3 regions of the Sinomonas soli genome follow, and region 3 is predicted to be linked to each of the others. Evidence: riboswitches for the same ligand, from Rfam matches in the RefSeq annotation. Region 3 holds a riboswitch; each other region holds the start of a gene.
The links. A riboswitch is a leader RNA that binds a small molecule or an ion and turns the genes downstream of it on or off. The one in region 3 is predicted to bind S-adenosylmethionine.
Positions count from the first base shown of each region.

Region 1: it holds a riboswitch for S-adenosylmethionine, as region 3 does, so the genes downstream of both, ACYVKZ_RS13535 (MFS transporter) here and ACYVKZ_RS07430 (flavin reductase family protein) in region 3, are expected to answer to the same signal.
Region 2: it holds a riboswitch for S-adenosylmethionine, as region 3 does, so the genes downstream of both, ACYVKZ_RS01550 (aminotransferase class V-fold PLP-dependent enzyme) here and ACYVKZ_RS07430 (flavin reductase family protein) in region 3, are expected to answer to the same signal.

Region 1 is NZ_BAAGSN010000015.1:22,088-27,752, reverse strand. It holds gene ACYVKZ_RS13550 (ABC-2 transporter permease) at 1-496, shown strand, start outside; gene ACYVKZ_RS13545 (sensor histidine kinase) at 504-1,754, shown strand; gene ACYVKZ_RS13540 (response regulator) at 1,751-2,467, shown strand; SAM riboswitch class IV at 2,555-2,670, shown strand; gene ACYVKZ_RS13535 (MFS transporter) at 2,709-4,052, shown strand; gene ACYVKZ_RS13530 (LLM class flavin-dependent oxidoreductase) at 4,132-5,511, shown strand; gene ACYVKZ_RS13525 (S53 family peptidase) at 5,638-5,665, opposite strand, start outside.
Region 2 is NZ_BAAGSN010000003.1:78,747-84,411, reverse strand. It holds gene aroA (3-phosphoshikimate 1-carboxyvinyltransferase) at 1-499, shown strand, start outside; gene rsgA (ribosome small subunit-dependent GTPase A) at 501-1,598, shown strand; gene hisN (histidinol-phosphatase) at 1,662-2,483, shown strand; SAM riboswitch class IV at 2,591-2,705, shown strand; gene ACYVKZ_RS01550 (aminotransferase class V-fold PLP-dependent enzyme) at 2,735-4,135, shown strand; gene ACYVKZ_RS01545 (class I SAM-dependent methyltransferase) at 4,206-4,970, shown strand; gene ACYVKZ_RS01540 (Nramp family divalent metal transporter) at 5,104-5,665, shown strand, end outside.
Region 3 is NZ_BAAGSN010000006.1:383,718-389,382, forward strand. It holds gene ACYVKZ_RS07415 (hypothetical protein) at 1-204, shown strand, start outside; gene ACYVKZ_RS07420 (DUF503 domain-containing protein) at 230-523, opposite strand; gene ACYVKZ_RS07425 (oxygenase MpaB family protein) at 649-1,560, opposite strand; gene ACYVKZ_RS07430 (flavin reductase family protein) at 1,654-2,136, opposite strand; SAM riboswitch class IV at 2,177-2,288, opposite strand; SAM riboswitch class I at 2,430-2,527, shown strand; gene acs (acetate--CoA ligase) at 2,535-4,493, shown strand; gene ACYVKZ_RS07440 (NADPH-dependent FMN reductase) at 4,607-5,353, opposite strand; gene ACYVKZ_RS07445 (hypothetical protein) at 5,459-5,665, opposite strand, start outside.

The DNA.
Region 1 (5,665 bases), on a different contig from region 3:
CGTCCCCAAGCGCTGGCCGGTGCTCGCCGCCAAAGCCGTGTACGCGATCCTCATCGGGTTCGTCCTCACCTACGTCGGCGCCTTCCTCGGCGGCCTCGCAGCCCAGCCGATCCTCGGCAACTACAGCCTGCACCTGGACATGGCGAGCTGGGACATCCAGCGCATCATGCTCCTGAGCGCAGCGTACGTCGCGGCGGTGGCCCTCATGGGCCTCTCCCTCGGCGCCCTCCTGCGGAACTCGGCCGGGGCCATCGTGACCCTTGTCGCGGCCCTGTTCGTCCTGCCGATCATCTTCCAGCTCATCCCGAACGACTTCTTCAAGGAGGCGCGCAAGTACCTCCCCACGAACGCCGCGAACGCGATGATGGAGGCCGGCTCGGGCAACCCGCTCAACACGGCGTACCTCGAGCCCTGGCAGGGCACGCTGGTCATCGTCGCCTACGTGGTGGTGCTCCTCTTCGCTGCCTTCACCACGCTCAGGCAGCGGGACGTCTAGGAGGACCGTGCACTCTCCCGGCGCGCAGGCGCTCGCCCTCGCGGTCCCGCCACGGCGGGGCCGCGTCCGCGCGTACCTGGCGGACCGTCCGGTGGCGATGGACTGGATCGTCGTCGCCGCGGCCGTGTTCCTCGCGGCCCCGCTCTTCGCCGAGTACGCGCTCCACGGGAACTGGTGGCAGTTCGCCCTGCTGGCCCTCCAGCAGGCTGCCCTGCTGGGCCGGCGGCGGTCGCCGTGGGCCGTGCTGGTGGTGACCGTCGCGATCGACGCCGCCCTGCTCTACCAGTCCCCGAACAGTTCGGTCATGAGCGCGGCGATCTTCTTCGCCCTCTACGCCGTGGCCGCCTCTGCCCCGGCACTCATCGCCTTCGGCGCCTCCGTGCTCGCCTCGGTCCCCGCCTCGGCCTACTACGCCTTCGTCTACAGCCCCCGCGGGCCCGCGGCGTCGGAGAACGCCCGCTATGTGGGCCTGGTGGCGGCGGTCTCCGTGCTGCTGATGGACGTCCTCGCGACCGGTCTCGGGGCGTGGGTCCGCGGCACCCGGGAGCACCAGGCCGAGATCCGAGCGTGGGCCATGCGCAGGGCCGAGCTGGCCTCGGTCCAGGAGCGCAACCGGATCGCCCGCGAGATGCACGACGTCGTCGCGCACTCGCTCACGGTCATGGTCGCCCTCAGCGACGGCGCCGCGAAGATCGCCGCCAAGGACCCGGACCGCGCCCAGGAGGTGCTCGGCGAGCTGTCCCGGACGGGGCGCACAGCGCTGGCGGACATGCGCCGCGTCCTCGGGGTGCTCCGTGAGCCCGCGGCGGGCCCGAGCCTCGCCCCGGCCCCCGGGACCGAGAGCCTCCAGTCGCTCGTCGCGGGCTTCCGGACCGCCGGCCTCACCGCCGTCCTCACCCTCACCGGGGCCGCGCCGCCCAAGGACCCGGCCTTCCAGCTCGCCGTCTACCGGATCGTCCAGGAATCCCTGACCAATGCGCTCCGGTACGGGCGCGGTGTCTCCCGCGCCGAGGTCGGGCTGGCGAGGGAGGGCAGCACCGTGCGGATCCGGGTCGAGAACGACGGCGCGGCGGCCGACGGCGCGCAGCCCCGCCTCGGGACGGGCGGCGGCATCGCGGGGATGCGCGAGCGCGCGGCGCTGTACGGCGGCACCCTCCGCGCCGGACCGCGGGCCGGGGGAGGATGGACCGTGGAGACCGAGCTGCACTGGGACGAGCAGCATGGGGACGAGCAGCACCGGGCGGAGGGGGACGCATGAGCGAGACGGAACACCAGCACGGCGAGGGGTCCCTGCGGCTCCTCCTCGTCGACGACCAGCCCCTCCTGCGGATGGGCTTCCGGCTCGTCCTCGAGTCCGAGGAGGACCTCGAGGTAGTCGGCGAGGCGGGCAACGGCGCCGAGGCCGTAAAGCTCACCGAATCGCTGCGGCCCGACGTCGTGCTCATGGACGTGCGCATGCCCGTCATGGACGGCATCGAGGCAACCCGCCGCATCGCGGCCGCCCACAGCGCCGCCCGGGTCATCATCCTCACCACGTTCGACCTCGATGAGTACGCCTTCTCCGGCCTCCAGGCCGGGGCCTCGGCGTTCCTCCTCAAGGACGTGGCCCCGGCTGAACTCGTCCAGGCCGTGCGCCTTGTGGCGAGCGGGGACGCCGTCGTGAGCCCCCGCGTGACCCAGCGCCTCCTCGAGACCTACGTCCGCAGCGCCGGCGCGCCCGCGCGCGGCAACGGGGGGACCGCGCCGGACCCCCTGCTGAAGGATCTGACGCCACGCGAGCTCGAGGTCCTGCGGGCGATCTGCGAGGGCCTGAGCAACGCTGAGATCGCGCACCGGTTCTTCCTCTCCGAGGCGACTGTGAAGAGCCATGTGCGCCGGATCCTCACGAAGCTGCACCTGCGCGACCGGGTCCAGGCCGTGGTCTACGGGTACGAGACCGGGCTCATCATCCCGAGCAACCCCGACTACTGAACTCCAGACGGCGGGTGGGGCCTGTGTGAACCTCCGTGACGGGCGCGTTTTCGTCCCGCGGGCAGCCCACCGGCAGACTGGGCGAAGAATCAAGAGTTCCGGCAACAAGCCCTGGCTTGCCGGACGGCAACCCTCCGGCTGTAGTGGGGTGCCCCAGGTGAGGATTCGACGGCGCGGGGACCCCGGCGTCGTAAGTATGGCGCCTGAGCGAGCCTCGCGCCGCGACCCGAAGAGGACCTCCATGGCCACCCTCCTGAGAACCGAGCCGGGACTCGGCAGCGCCCTGCGCGCCAAGCGCCGCATCCTCGCCTCCGCGTTCGTCGGCACCACCATCGAGTGGTACGACTTCTACCTCTACGGCACGGCCTCGGCCCTCGTGTTCAACAAGCAGTTCTTCCCCGACGCGAGCCCGCTCGTCGGCGTCCTGGCCTCATTCGCCACCTACGCGGTCGGGTTCATCGCGCGGCCCCTCGGCGGCGTCATCTCCGGCCACCTCGGGGACCGGATCGGCCGCAAGGCCCTACTCGTGGCCTCCCTGCTGACCATGGGCATCGCCTCCACCCTCATCGGCGTCCTGCCGAACTATGCCTCCATCGGCATCCTCGCCGTGGCGGGACTCGTGGTACTCCGGCTCATCCAGGGCCTCTCTGCCGGCGCCGAGTGGGGCGGCTCCGCGCTGCTCTCGGTCGAGCACGCCCCGGCCGGGCGGAAGGGCCTGTTCGGCTCGTTCACGCAGGTCGGCTCGGCGGCCGGCATGCTCCTGGCCACCGGCGCGTACGCGCTCACCCAGGCCTTCCTCACGCCCGAGCAGTTCCAGTCATTCGGCTGGCGGCTGCCGTTCCTCCTCTCCGGCGTCCTCGTCCTCATCGGCCTCTGGATCCGCCTGGGCGTGACCGACGCGGAGGAGTTCACGGCCGTCAAGGACTCCGAGGGCATCGTGGCCCGCCCCGTGGCGCGCGTGCTGCGCGAGCACCCGCGCGGGATCCTCGTGACCATCGGCATGCGCCTCGTCCAGCCCGCCATCTACACGCTCATGACCGTGTACATCCTCGGCTACCTCAAGGACCGCCGCCACGACACCACCTCGGGCCTGGCCGCGATCCTCATCGTCTCCGCCATCGGCCTGCTCTCGGGGCCCTTCTGGGGCTGGCTCTCGGACCGCGTCGGGCGCCGGCGCATCGCCGTCGCTGCGTCCGCGGGCGTGGTGGTGCTCATCTGGCCGTTCTTCTGGTTCCTCGACCACGGCAGCCTGACCTTCCTGCCGCTCGTGCTGCTCGTGGGGATGAATATCCTGCACGATGCGATCTACGGCCCGCAGGCCGCGTGGTTCGCCGAGCAGTTCCCCACCGAGCTGCGCTACTCGGGGGTGTCCTTCGGCTACCAGGTCGGCACCGTGCTCTCCGCGGCCGTCACCCCGCTCGTCGCCGCGGCCCTGCTCCAGGCCGGCGGCGGGACGCCGTGGCTTGTGTGCGGCTGGTTCGCCGTCCTCGGCGTCCTCACCACCGTGGCCGCACTCGCCGCCAAGGACCCGGTCGGCCGGCGCGCCGCCCAGCCGGCCACGGCGGAGGGCGGGGCGGGCGCCTGAGGCGCCGGCCGCCGTCGTCCGCAGACCCGCCCGCCGGCCGCCGCCCCGGCCCACCGCACCCGAACCCGGAAGGAACCCCATGACCAAGCCCCTGCTCCTGAATGCGTTCGAGATGCTCGTGCCGGTGCACCAGTCGCCGGGCCTGTGGCGGCACCCCGACTCGCAGGCCCACCGCTTCGCCGAGCTCGGCTACTGGACGCAGCTCGCCAAGGCCCTCGAGGACGGCGGCTTCCACGGGATCTTCTTCGCGGACGTGCTCGGGCAGTACGACGTCTACGGCGGCAGCGCCGACGCCGCCGTGCGCGGTGGGGTGCAGTACCCGGCCCTCGACCCGCTGCTGATCGTGTCCGCGCTGGCGGCGGCGACCGAGCGGCTCGGCTTCGGCGTCACCGCCTCGGTCACCTACGACCACCCGTACCTGCTGGCCCGCAGGTTCGGCACGCTCGACCACCTCACCGGCGGCCGGCTCGCGTGGAACATCGTCACCTCGTACCAGGAGTCGGCGGCGCGGAACCTCGGCCTCGACACGCAGGTGCCGCACGACGAGCGGTACGACCGGGCCGAGGAGTTCATGGACGTCGCCTACAAGCTGTGGGAGGGCTCGGTGGACGACGGCGCGCTGGTCGCCGACCCCGTGGCGAACGTCTTCACGAACCCCGCCGGGGTGCGGGGGATCGCGCACGGCGGCGACGCCTACCGGGTGCCCGGCCCCGCCTTGGTCGGGGCCTCCCCGCAGCGGACCCCCCTGCTGTTCCAGGCCGGGGCCTCGGCCCGCGGGAAGGCGTTCGCCGCGAAGCACGCCGAGGCGGTGTTCTTCTCGAGCTCGACGCCCGCGCAGGCGAAGAAGTTCACCGACGGACTGCGGGCGGAGCTCGTCGCGGCCGGCCGCGCACCGGACTCGGTGAAGGCGTTCAACCTCGCGACCGTCATCGTGGCCGAGACGGACGAGGAGGCCGCAGCGAAGCTGGCCGACTACGAGTCCTACGTGGACACCGACGCGGCGCTCGCGCTGTTCGCCGGGTGGACCGGGGTGGACCTCTCCGGGCTCGACCACGACGCTCCGCTGACCTATATCAGGAGCGAGGCCAACCAGTCCGCGCTGGCCCAGTTCACGCTGCTGGATCCGGAGCGCACGTGGACCCTTCGTGAGGTCGCGAAGTTCATCTCGATCGGCGGCCGCGGGCCCGTGATCGTGGGCTCCCCGGCCACCGTCGCGGACGCTCTCGAGCGCTTCGCCGTCGAGGGCGGCGTCGACGGGTTCAACCTGACCTCGGCCGTCCGCCCCGCCGACCTGCTCGAGTTCGCCCGGCTCGTCACGCCCGAGCTGCGCCGCCGCGGGCTCCTGGCCGAGGCAGCCCCGGGCGCGACGTTCCGCGAGACCGTCCTCGGCGCCGGGCCCCGCCTGGCCGCCGACCACCCGGCGAGGCGCGTGGCCGGCGTCGTCCCCGCGACGGCCTAGCGGCTGCGCTGTCCGGCCCCTGACAGCTGAGGGGTCATGTCCCAAGCGTGAGGGGTCATGTCCCTGCCGATCGCGGCGGGGACATGACCTCTCAGCGCAGGGAGGTGACCCCTCAACGCAGGGCGGTCAGAAGCCGCCCACCCCGTTCGGCGTG
Region 2 (5,665 bases), on a different contig from region 3:
GCACACGACCCAGGTCGGCGACGCCTGGCGCGAGATCCTCCCGCGCCTCGGCGCCCGCGTGAGCCTCGACGCCGGCACCCTCACCGTCTGCGGCGGCGATCGCATCACAGGTGCGGACCTCGCCGACACGAGCGAGCTCGCCCCGACCGTCGCGGCGCTGTGCGCCCTCGCGGACTCGCCCTCACGCCTCACCGGCATCGCGCACCTGCGGGGCCACGAGACCGACCGGCTCGCGGCCCTCGTGGCCGAGATCACGAGGCTGGGCGGGGACGCCGAGGAGACCGAGGACGGACTGGTCATCAGGCCTGCGCCGCTGCACGGCGGCGTCGTGCACTCGTACGCGGACCACCGCATGGCCACGGCAGGGGCCATCCTGGGCCTCGCCGTGCCCGGCGTCGAGGTCGAGGACATCGCCACGACCGCCAAGACCATGCCGGAATTCCCCGAGATGTGGGCGCGCATGCTGGGCCAGCACGCGCAGGCGGGGGCCACCTCGTAGCATGGGGCAGCGCGAGTGGGACGAGAGCGATGTCCGCGTCCGCCCGAACAAGCGCGGGAGCCGGCCGCGCACCAAGGACCGGCCGAGCCACGACGACGCGGTCGTGGGCCGCATCGTCACGGTCGACCGTGGGCGCTACACGGCGGTCCTCGACGAGGACACGCCCCAGGAGCGGGTGGTGATCGCCGCGCGTGCCCGGGAGCTGCGCCGCACGCCGGTGGTGCCCGGCGACTTCGTCGGCCTCGTCGGCGACGTGAGCGGCCGCCCCGATACGCTCGCACGGCTCGTCCGGATCGAGGAGCGCTCGACCGTCCTGCGGCGCAGCGCCGATGACACCGACCCCATCGAGCGCGTCGTCGTGGCGAACGCGGACCAGCTCGTGATCGTGGTCGCCGCCGCCAATCCGGAGCCCCGCACCGGATTCATCGACCGCGCCCTCGTCGCGGCCTATGACGCGGGGATCGAGCCGCTCCTGCTCGTGACGAAGGCGGACCTGAAGGATCCCGCCGCGCTCCTGGCCAACTACCGGCTCCTGCCCCTCACCGTCGTGGTGAGCCGCACCGCCGAGGAGACCGCAGCGGGCATGCAGCCCGAGGAGGGCCGCTCGGCCACGCTCGACAAGGAGGCCGTCGACCGGCTCCGCGCGCAGCTCGAGGGCCATGTCACCGTGCTCCTGGGCCACTCGGGCGTGGGCAAGTCGACCATGGTCAACGCGCTCACCGGCGCAGACCGCGCCACGGGCGGCGTCAACGCGGTGACCGGGCGCGGCCGGCACACCTCCTCCTCGGCGCTCGCGCTGCGCCTCGCGGACGCCCCGCCCGGCAGCTGGATCATCGACACGCCCGGCATCCGCTCCTTCGGGCTCGCGCACGTGGACCCGGACCGGATCCTGCACGCCTTCGGCGACCTCGAGCCGGGGATCGAGGCGTGCGAGCGCGGCTGCCGGCATGACGCGGCGGCGGTGCACTGCGGCCTCGACGCGTGGGTGGCGCGCGGCCACGCGGGCGACGCCGGCCCGGCCCGCCTCGCGTCGCTGCGCCGCCTCCTCGGGGCAGGACCGCGCGAGGAGGCGGCGGAGGAGAAGGAGCTCGGGGTCTAGGCGCTGCCCCGCCTACGCTGCGCCTCGCGGCTGTGGCGCGCCCCACGGGATAGCGTGGGGTCCATGACCTCAGCGACCGAGACCTCCTACAACGACGACCTCCGCCTCGCCCATGTCCTGGCGGACTCGGTCGACGCCCAGACGATGGAGCGGTTCAAGGCCCTCGACCTGAAGGTGGAGACGAAGCCGGACCTCACCCCGGTCACCGATGCCGACCGCGCCGCCGAGGAGTCGATCCGCGGCCAGCTCTCCCGCTCGCGGCCGCGCGACGCGGTGGTGGGCGAGGAGTTCGGCACCACGGGGCACGGGTCGCGGCGCTGGATCATCGACCCGATCGACGGCACCAAGAACTTCGTCCGGGGCGTACCCGTGTGGGCCACCCTGATTGCCCTGGCCGACGGCGACGAGATCGTGGTCGGCGTGGTCAGCGCCCCGGCCCTCGGGCGGCGGTGGTGGGCGGCCAGGGGCACCGGCGCCTACACCGGGCGGTCCCTCGCCTCGGCGACGCGGCTGAAGGTCTCCGACGTGTCGAAGCTGCAGGACGCCTCCCTGTCCTACTCCTCGCTCTCCGGCTGGAGGGAGCGCGGCAGCCTCGAGGACTTCATCGGCCTGACCGACGAGGTCTGGCGCACCCGGGCCTACGGGGACTTCTGGTCCTACTGCCTCGTCGCCGAGGGCGCCGTCGACATCGCCACCGAGCCCGAGCTCGCGCTCTACGACATGGCAGCGCTCGTGCCGATCGTCACCGAGGCCGGCGGGCGCTTCACCTCGCTCGACGGGCAGGACGGCCCGTGGGGCGGCAACGCGCTCGCGACGAACGGCATCCTGCACTCCGAGGTGCTCGAGAAGCTCAGCCCGGGCCGCGACGACCTGCTGCAGAGATGACGCGGGCCGACGCCCCCGGCGCGCGCCGGTCACCGTTCGTCACACTGGCCTGCCCCGGCCCGGTCGGCGTGCGCGCCCCGGCGGCGGTGCCCTAGGGTCTTTCCCAAGGTCACGAGTGCCAGCGCGAAACCCCGGTTTGCTGGCCGGCAACCCTCCCTGACGCGGCGGGGTGCCCCGGGTGACGACCGGGCCGGTCCGGAGCGGACACGGCAAGCGCGGACCCGAGGGTCCCTCGTTCGTGAGGAACGCCGATGAGCACTGTCCTGTCCCCCACCGCCGCCGCTTCCGGGCTGAGCGCCCGGTACCCGGACGCGCTCGAGCCGCTCGCCGCCGTCGTCGGCGCCGATCTCGCCGCGCCCCTCGTGGGCGGCGGGAGCGTCCGGTACGCGAACCTCGACTACGCGGCGTCGGCCCCTGCCCTGGCCGAGGTCGCCGACTACCTCACCGAAGTGCTGCCCTTCTACGCCAGCGTGCACCGCGGCGCCGGCTACGCGTCGCAGATCAGCACGAGCGTCTACGAGAACGCCCGCGGGATCGTGCGCGGCTTCGTCGGGGCGAGGCCCGACGACGCGGTCGTGTTCACGCGCAACACCACCGACTCCCTCAACCTCCTCGCCGGCTGCGTCCCGCCCGGCCTCGACGTCCTCTACCTCGACATCGAGCACCACGCGAACCTCCTGCCCTGGCAGGGGCGCCCGCACCGCAGCGTCGTCGCCGCGGACACGGTCGCCGAGACGCTCGGGCGCCTCGGTGCCGAGCTCGCCCGGGGCGGGGTGGGCCTGCTCGCCGTCACGGGCGCCTCCAACGTCACCGGCGAGGTCCTGCCCCTCGCCGAGCTCGCCTCCCTCGCCCACCGCCACGGCGCGAGGATCCTCGTCGACGCCGCGCAGCTCGCCCCGCACCGCCGGATCCGCATGGCCGGCGGCCCCGCCTCCGGGACGGACATCGACTACCTCGCATTCTCGGGCCACAAGCTCTACGCCCCCTTCGGCAGCGGCGTGCTCGTGGGCCGCCCCGACTGGCTCGACGCCGGCCGCCCGCACCTCGCCGGCGGGGGCGCGGTCAGCGAGGTGCGGCTCGAATCCGTGGCCTGGGCGGCCGGCCCCGCCCGCCACGAGGCCGGTTCCCCCAACGTCCTCGGCGCCGCGACGCTCGCCCGCGCCGCCCAGGCACTCGGCTCCCTTGACCCCGCTGCGTGGGCGCGGCACGAGGAGCAGCTGCGCGCCGCGCTCGTGGAGGGGCTGGAGACGGTCGACGGCGTCGGCGTCCACCGGCTCTTCGCCGACGCACCGTCGGCGATCGGCGTGGTGAACTTCTCGGTCGCCGGCTACGACGCGGGCCTCGCGGCCGCCTACCTCTCTGCCGAGCACGGCATCGGCGTGCGCGACGGGAGGTTCTGCGCCCACCCTGCCCTGACCCGGCTGGGCCTGCCCGCGGGGTCGCTGCGGGCCAGCTTCGGCGTCGGGTCGAGGCTCGAGGACGTCGAGCGGCTCGTCGCGGCGGTCCGGCAGCTCGTGGAGGTGGGGCTGGGCATCGACTACGCGATCGACGCCGGGCGCTGGGTGCCGGCCCGGGACACCCGCCCGTTCCCCGACTGGGCGCCGAACACGCCGGGCACCGCGGGGGCCGCGCCGTGCACCCCCGGCGACTGAACGGCGTCGTCCGCGCACCGTAGAGTGGTGAGCCGGAATCCTCTGGGAGGACTAGGGCTCGGGAGGGACTATGGGACGGGGCGGGCCGAAGTTCGACGATGCCCGGCGGCGTGAGCTCGCCGGGGCCTTCGCCGCAGGCGGCGAGCACTACGAGCGGGTCCGCCCGGGCTATCCGGTGCAGGCGGCCGACTGGATCGTGCCGGACGGGGCGCGCACCGCGGTGGACCTCGGCGCCGGGACCGGCAAGTTCACCGAGCTGCTCGTCGCCCGGGGCCTCGCCGTGACGGCCGTGGACCCGTCCGCGGACATGCTGGCCCAGCTCGCCGCCAGGCTGCCCTCCGTCACGTGCGTCGCCGCGCCCGCCGAGAGGACGGGACTGCCGCCCGCCTCGACAGACGTGGTGGTCGCTGCGCAGGCCTGGCACTGGTTCGATACGGCTGCCGCGACCCGCGAGGCGGCCCGGCTGCTCCGTCCGGGCGGCCGGGCCGGGCTCGTATGGAACCAGCTCGACACGCGCATCCCCTGGGTCCACCGGCTCTCCCGGATCATGCATGCCGGCGACGTCCACAAGCCCGACTACCAGCCGCCGTCCGGTCCCGAGCTGCACGGCTGGGAGCCGCTCGTGATCGCGTGGGAGGATCCGATCACCCCCGAGGGCATCGTGGAGCTGACCAAGTCCCGCAGCTACTACCTGCGGGCCTCGGAGAAGCACCGGCGCAGGGTCGAGGACAATCTGGCGTGGTACCTCTTCGAGCACCTCGGCCACTCCCCCGGCGAGACCCTTGCCCTGCCGTACATCACCCAGGCATGGCGGGCCACGGAGGCGCCCGGCTGAGGCGCCTCGCAGCGCGCCTCCCCGGGGGCAGCCTTGCGGGGCGCAGCTCCGCTCCCTAGTATTTAGGTGTACCGAACAATTATGTTTGGCGCGTCTAAGCGCCAGCACGTGCTGGCGAGGAGGCCGGTCGACGGTGGACAGGACGCTGAGGGCCGCGGAGCGCACGGGCGCGGGCCGCTCCCGCTGGCCCCTGCTCCTGGGGACTCTCGGGCCCGCCTTCGTCGCCTCGGTGGCGTACGTGGATCCGGGCAACGTCGCGGCGAACCTGACCGCCGGCGCACGCTACGGCTACCTGCTCATGTGGGTCCTCGTCCTGGCCAACCTCATGGCGATGCTCGTCCAGTACCTCTCCGCGAAGCTCGGGGTCGTCACGGGCCGCACGCTCCCAGAACTCCTCGGCAGCCGCCTCCGGCCCGGCCCCCGCCGGCTGTACTGGGCGCAGGCCGAGATCGTCGCGCTCGCCACGGACCTCGCCGAGGTCGTAGGCGGGGCGCTCGCGCTGCAGCTCCTGTTCAGGATCCCGCTCCCCGTGGGCGCCGTGATCGTCGGCGTCGTCTCGATGGGTATCCTCGCGATCCAGGACTTCCGCACCCAGCAGCGGTTCGAGCTGGCGATCGTCGCGCTCCTCGCCGTCATCGCGCTCGGCTTCCTCGCCGGACTCGCCCTCAGGCCTCCTTCGCCGGCCGGCATGGCCG
Region 3 (5,665 bases):
CTCGGTCTCGGCATCCTGGCCCTGACCCTCGGCGCCGTCCCGTGGATCGGCGCCTTCCTCGCCGCCGGCCCCCTCCTGGGCTCGGCCTTCGCCGCGTGGGGATCCTTCGCCCGCTCCAAGGTGCGGGCGGCGCGGGTGTCTGCGATGGCGGTCGCGGGGGTCGCCCTGAGCGCGCTGCACGTGCTCATGCTCTTCGTGCGCTGACCGTCTGCAGTCCGGGCCCGCTCGGTCAGTCGTCGCTGCGCGCCTCGCGCCGGCGGGCGCTGAGCAGCTCGGCCTCCGGGCGCCCGGCGACGAAGCGTTCGACGGCGTCGAGCACCTCCACCGCGTGCGCCCGGTCCGCGCTCACGAGGGCGGCGCCGATCAGCGCCCGCCGATGCAGGTCCAGGTCCCCGACCTCGGCCGCGGAGAGATCGAACCGGCGGCGCAGCTCCGCGACGATCGGCCGCACCAGGGAGCGCTTCTCCTTGAGCGAGTGCACGTCGCCGAGGAGCAGGTCGAATTCGATCCAGGCGATCCACATGCGCCCATTGTCCAGCGGGGAACACCCGCGCTGTAGGGACATGACCCCTCAACGCTGGGACATGACCCCTCAACCCTAGGGGGCCGGGGGTGGGGACGCCGGGGATGGGTACCGCGGGGAGGGCCTCAGAGGACGCCTAGGCGGGCGAGGCGCCTCCGGGCGGCGGCCTCGCTCGGCGCCATCGGGCCGAGGGCACGGCCGACGACGCCGAGCGTCGCCTTCGCGGCGCCGGCCAGCGGCAGCGGCACGGGCCCGAGCCGGGGGCGCGAGAGCCCCAGCAGCTCCAGATGCCGCGGCGGAAGCGTGTCGAGGACCGCGCCGAAGAGCAGCGCGTAGCCGGGCTTCAGGAGCGGATCGAGCGGCGGCCGCCGGATGAAGGCGACCACGTCGTCGACGCGGGGTCCGCCGGAGAGCTGCCCCGCGGCGTCGTACGCCCTGATGCGGTCGGCGAGGGCCGCCTCGGTGCGGGGCGGGTCCGCGATGCCCATGAGCTCGCCGGCCGTGGCCCACTCCGCCACGTACCGGTCGGCGCCGCCGGGAACGGGCCCGTGGAAGGCCTCGTAGCTGCGCAGGAACGCGTCGGTGAAGGCGATGTGGACCCACTCGGCCAGGGCCGGATCGTTGGCGGAGTACTGCTCATAGTCGCCGCGCGGGGACACGTAGGTGCCGGTCACCGGCTCGTGAATCCGGCGCACCCACGCGCAGGCGGCCTTCGCGGCCGCGGTGTCGCCGTACGTCACGGAGAAGATCCAGCGGATGGTCCCGGCGAGGCGGCCGAGGGGGTCCGCGCGGTAGTTGGAATGGTCCACGACGCCGGCCAGGACGCCGGGATGGAGGGCTTGGGTGAGCAGGGCCCGGATGCCCGCGGCGATCGTGGACATCGAGCCATGCACCGCCCAGACGGTGGAGTCAGGCGGGAAGAAGCCCGCGTCGTCGCCGTCCTCGAGCGCGGTCTCCCACGCCGGGACGGTCTCCGACTCGCCGGCGAAGGTCAGACGGAGGCGCTGCCGCAGCGGCCCGAGCACATCGAGGGACACCCCTCCAGAGTACGTCGCGGTACGGGTGTGCCGGGGCCCCCTCCGTAGAGGCGGAGCCGGGGCCCCGGCAGCCCGTGGCTGTACGCCGTCGGCCTACTTCGCCCAGTACACGTGGTTGGTCAGGGGGAGGAAGCCGTCCTGGTCCGAGATGCTGGCCACCTCGCCGATCAGGATGACGTGGTCCCCTGCGTCCACCCGCTGCCAGAGACGACACTCAACGCGCGGGACATCGTGGGCCACGATCGGGGAACCCAGCACGCCGGGCTCCCAGGCGAGGCCCGCGAACTTGTCCGTCCCCTTCGCCGCGAACCGCTGCACGAGGTCCCGGCGGGACTCGGACAGGATGTGCACGGCGTAGTTTTCGGTGCTGATCCAGGTCGCGAACGAGCTCGACTTCTTGTCCACCGCCCACGAGACGAGCGGCGGATCCAGGCTGATCGACGTGAACGAGTTGCTCACGAGGCCGGCGAGGGTGCCGCCGTCCGAGGTGGTGATGACGGCGATCCCCGTGGCCCAGCACCCCATGGCGCGGCGCAGGTCGGCACCGGTCACAAGGTCGAGCGGGGTCGCAGTCATGGGTTCCTCCAGCGAAACGGCCGGACGCCCGCGGTCCCGGGCGCCGTACTTGCCGCGGATGTCCACCGCGGCCGGATCCTCATCTGGGGCACCCCACTACGGGAGAGGGTTGCCGCCCGGCCAGCCAGAGCTACGCGCCGGGACTCTTGATCCTGTCTTCCACCCTACGGAAGGCGCCTCGGGGGCGTCCACCATCCGCCGCCGGAGGGGGACACAGAACGAAACATTGATGTTTGTTACGCGGTGGCCGCGCCCTCTTTTGCCCCACTTGCGCCGGGCGCGCAACAGTGAGGTGACCATCCCGAGCGGCTGAGAGACCTGGCTCCCTGACGCCGCAGCAACCATGGCCCCGCCCGCGGGACACCGGTGCTACCGCCAGGACCGATGGAGCGAGAACCATGACTTCTGTCCTCGAGACCCACACGCCTGCCTCCGCCGCGGAGGCCGCCCCGCAGACGGATCCCGGACGCATCGCGTTCTGGGAGGACGCCGCGCGGCGCCTCACATGGGAACGGGGATGGGACACCGCCCACACCTGGGTGCCCGCGGACGCCGAGGCGGACGAGCCGCCCGTGATCCGCTGGTTCGAGGGCGGGACCCTGAACGCCGCCGTGAACTGCGCCGACCGGCATGTGGCCGCCGGGCGCGGTGACAAGGTCGCCCTGCACTTCGAGGGCGAGCCCGGCGACCGCGTCACCGTCACCTACGCGGACCTGGCGCGCCGGGTCGCCCAGGCCGCGAACGCGCTGCTCGCGCTCGGCGTCGGCAAAGGCGACCGCGTGGTCATCTACCTGCCCGTGCTCGTCGAGACCGTGGTGATCACGCTCGCGTGCGCCCGGATCGGCGCGGTGCACTCGCTCGTGTTCGGCGGCTTCTCCGCCGAAGCCCTGCGCTTCCGGGTCGAGGACACCGGCGCGAAGCTGCTCGTCACCACCGATGGCCAGCACCGCCGCGGCACCGCCGTGCCGGTCAAGGACAATGCCGACGCCGCGGTGCGCGGCGGAGCGGCCGGCGGGGACAACGCCGTCGAACATGTCCTGGTGATCCGCCGGACGGGCTCCGAGATCGCGTGGACGCCGGGTCGCGACGTGTGGTGGCACGAGCTCGTCGACGCGCAGCCGGACACGCACGAGGCGGAGGCGTTCGACGCCGAGACGCCGCTGTTCATCATGTACACCTCCGGGACCACGGGGAAGCCCAAGGGCCTGGTCCACACGACCGGCGGCTACCTCACGCAGGCGTCATGGAGCCACGAGTACCTCTTCGCGAACCCGGACCCGACGCTGCGGGACGCGGACGTGCACTGGTGCACCGCGGACCTCGCCTGGGTCACGGCGCACACCTACGAGATCTACGGCCCGCTCTCCAACGGCGTCACGCAGGTGATCTTCGAGGGCACACCCAACACGCCGCACCCGGGCCGCCACTTCGAGATCATCCAGCGCTACGGCGTCACAAGCTACTACACCGCGCCCACCCTGGTGCGTTCCCTCATGGGCTGGTTCCCGGACGGGGTGCCCGCGGAGTACGACTTCTCCTCGGTCCGGGTCTGCGGCACCGTGGGCGAGGCGGTCAACCCGGAGGCGTGGCGGTGGCTGCGCTCGACGGTCGGCCGCGGCGAGGCGCCGATGGTGGACACGTGGTGGCAGTCCGAAACCGGCTCGACGGTGCTGTCGCCGCGGCAGACGGCGACGACGTTCAAGCCCGGGTGTGCCACTACGGCGCTGCCCGGCCTCGCCACGGCCATCGTGGACGACGCCGGCACCCCGGTCCCGCCGGGCGTGCAGGGGAACATCGTGGTCACCGCGACCGGTCCCGCCATGGCGCGGACGGTCTGGGGCAATCCCCAGCGGTACCTGGACTCCTACTGGCGCAAGTACGCCGCTCAGGGCTGGTTCTTGGCCGGCGACGGCGCGAAGTACGACGCCGACGGCGACACCTGGATCCTCGGCCGCACCGACGACGTCCTCAACGTCTCGGGGCACCGGCTCTCCACGATCGAGATCGAGTCGGCGCTCGTCTCGCATCCGGCCGTGGTCGAGGCGGGCGTCTGCCCCGTGGCGGATGCGGTGACGGGGCATGCGGTGGCGGCATTCGTCGTCGTCAATCCGGACGCGGCGGCGGCACTCGAGACGGACCTGGCCACGGCCCTGCGCGCGCACGTGGCGCAGGAGATCGGCCCGATCGCCAAGCCGCGCGAGATCGTCGTGGTGCCGGACGTGCCCAAGACGCGCTCGGGGAAGATCATGCGCCGCCTGCTCACGCAGCTGTTCGAGGGCACCCCGCTCGGGGACACGACGAGCCTGCAGAACGAGCCGTGCATCGCCGAGATCGCCAAGGTCCTCGCCGCCCGGTGAGCGCGCATCGGGGTCGCCAGAGACCCCGCAAGGCGATGCCAGAGACCCCGCAACCATTCAGATGGGTTGAGGGGTCTCTGGCGCGGTGTTGAGGGGTCTGTGGCGTCCCCGGATCAGACCGCGGCGGCCTCGAGCTCGCCGGCGCGGACCTTCGCGAACGCGGCGGTCCAGGAGACGAGCTGATCGAGCATGGGGTCCACCGATGCAGCCTGCAGATCCGTCGGCTTGAACACCGAGAAGTCCTCGAAGTCGCTGAAGAGGGAGAACATCCCGGTCTTCTGGACGTGCGCGACCTGCAGCTCGGACAGCACCCCACGCAAGTGCTCGACCGCCCTCGCGCCCATCGCCGAGCCATAGCCGACGATGCCCGCGGCCTTGTTGGCCCACTCGGCGTTGAGGAACGACAGCGCGTTCGCAAGGGCCGGCGCGGTCGAGTGGTTGTACTCGGGCGTGACGAAAACGTAGCCGTCGAACTCGGCGATCTTCGCGGCCCAGGCCTTCGTGTGCTCACCCTGGTAGTTGCCGTACGCGGCGGGATAGGCCTCGTCGAGCAGCGGCAGGCTGGAGTCGGCGATGTCCACGAGCTCGAAGGAGGCGTCGCCGCGCTGGTTCGCGCGCGCAACGAGCCACTCCGCCACCTGCCGGTTGTTGCGGCCCGGGCGGGTGCTGCCGGTCACCACGGCGATGCGCGGGTCGCCCGCACCCACGACAGCGGCGGGCCCCTCCGCGGCACCGGTCGTCGGCGTGGTGGACGGGGCAGTGGTGGACGGGGCAGCGGCGGACGGGTCCGACGCCGCGACCTGGGCGCGGTGGGCTGCGGACGAGTCGGTCTTGCCGAAGAGCTTCTTGAGCCAGGACATGGTGCCTCACAGGATCATTGGTTGATATTTCAATGAAACTGTAGCCCGTCGACAGTTGACGCGTCAACATCCTTCGGACGCTCGCCCCGGATGCGCCGACGCACCTCACATCAGGCGGCCCGGGATCACCCCCGCTCGCGTCATCGTGGCCGAATCCTCCTCGCGGCGCTCCCGCAGCCGCGCGTCGATCTCCGCGGCCGCCCGTGCCTGCCGCAGGACCCACGCCCAGCCGGCATGGAGGGCCCGGGCGAGGGCCCCGACGTCGGGCAGCCCCAGCAGGTCCCCTGAGGTGTGCGGCAGGGAGGTCGGCGG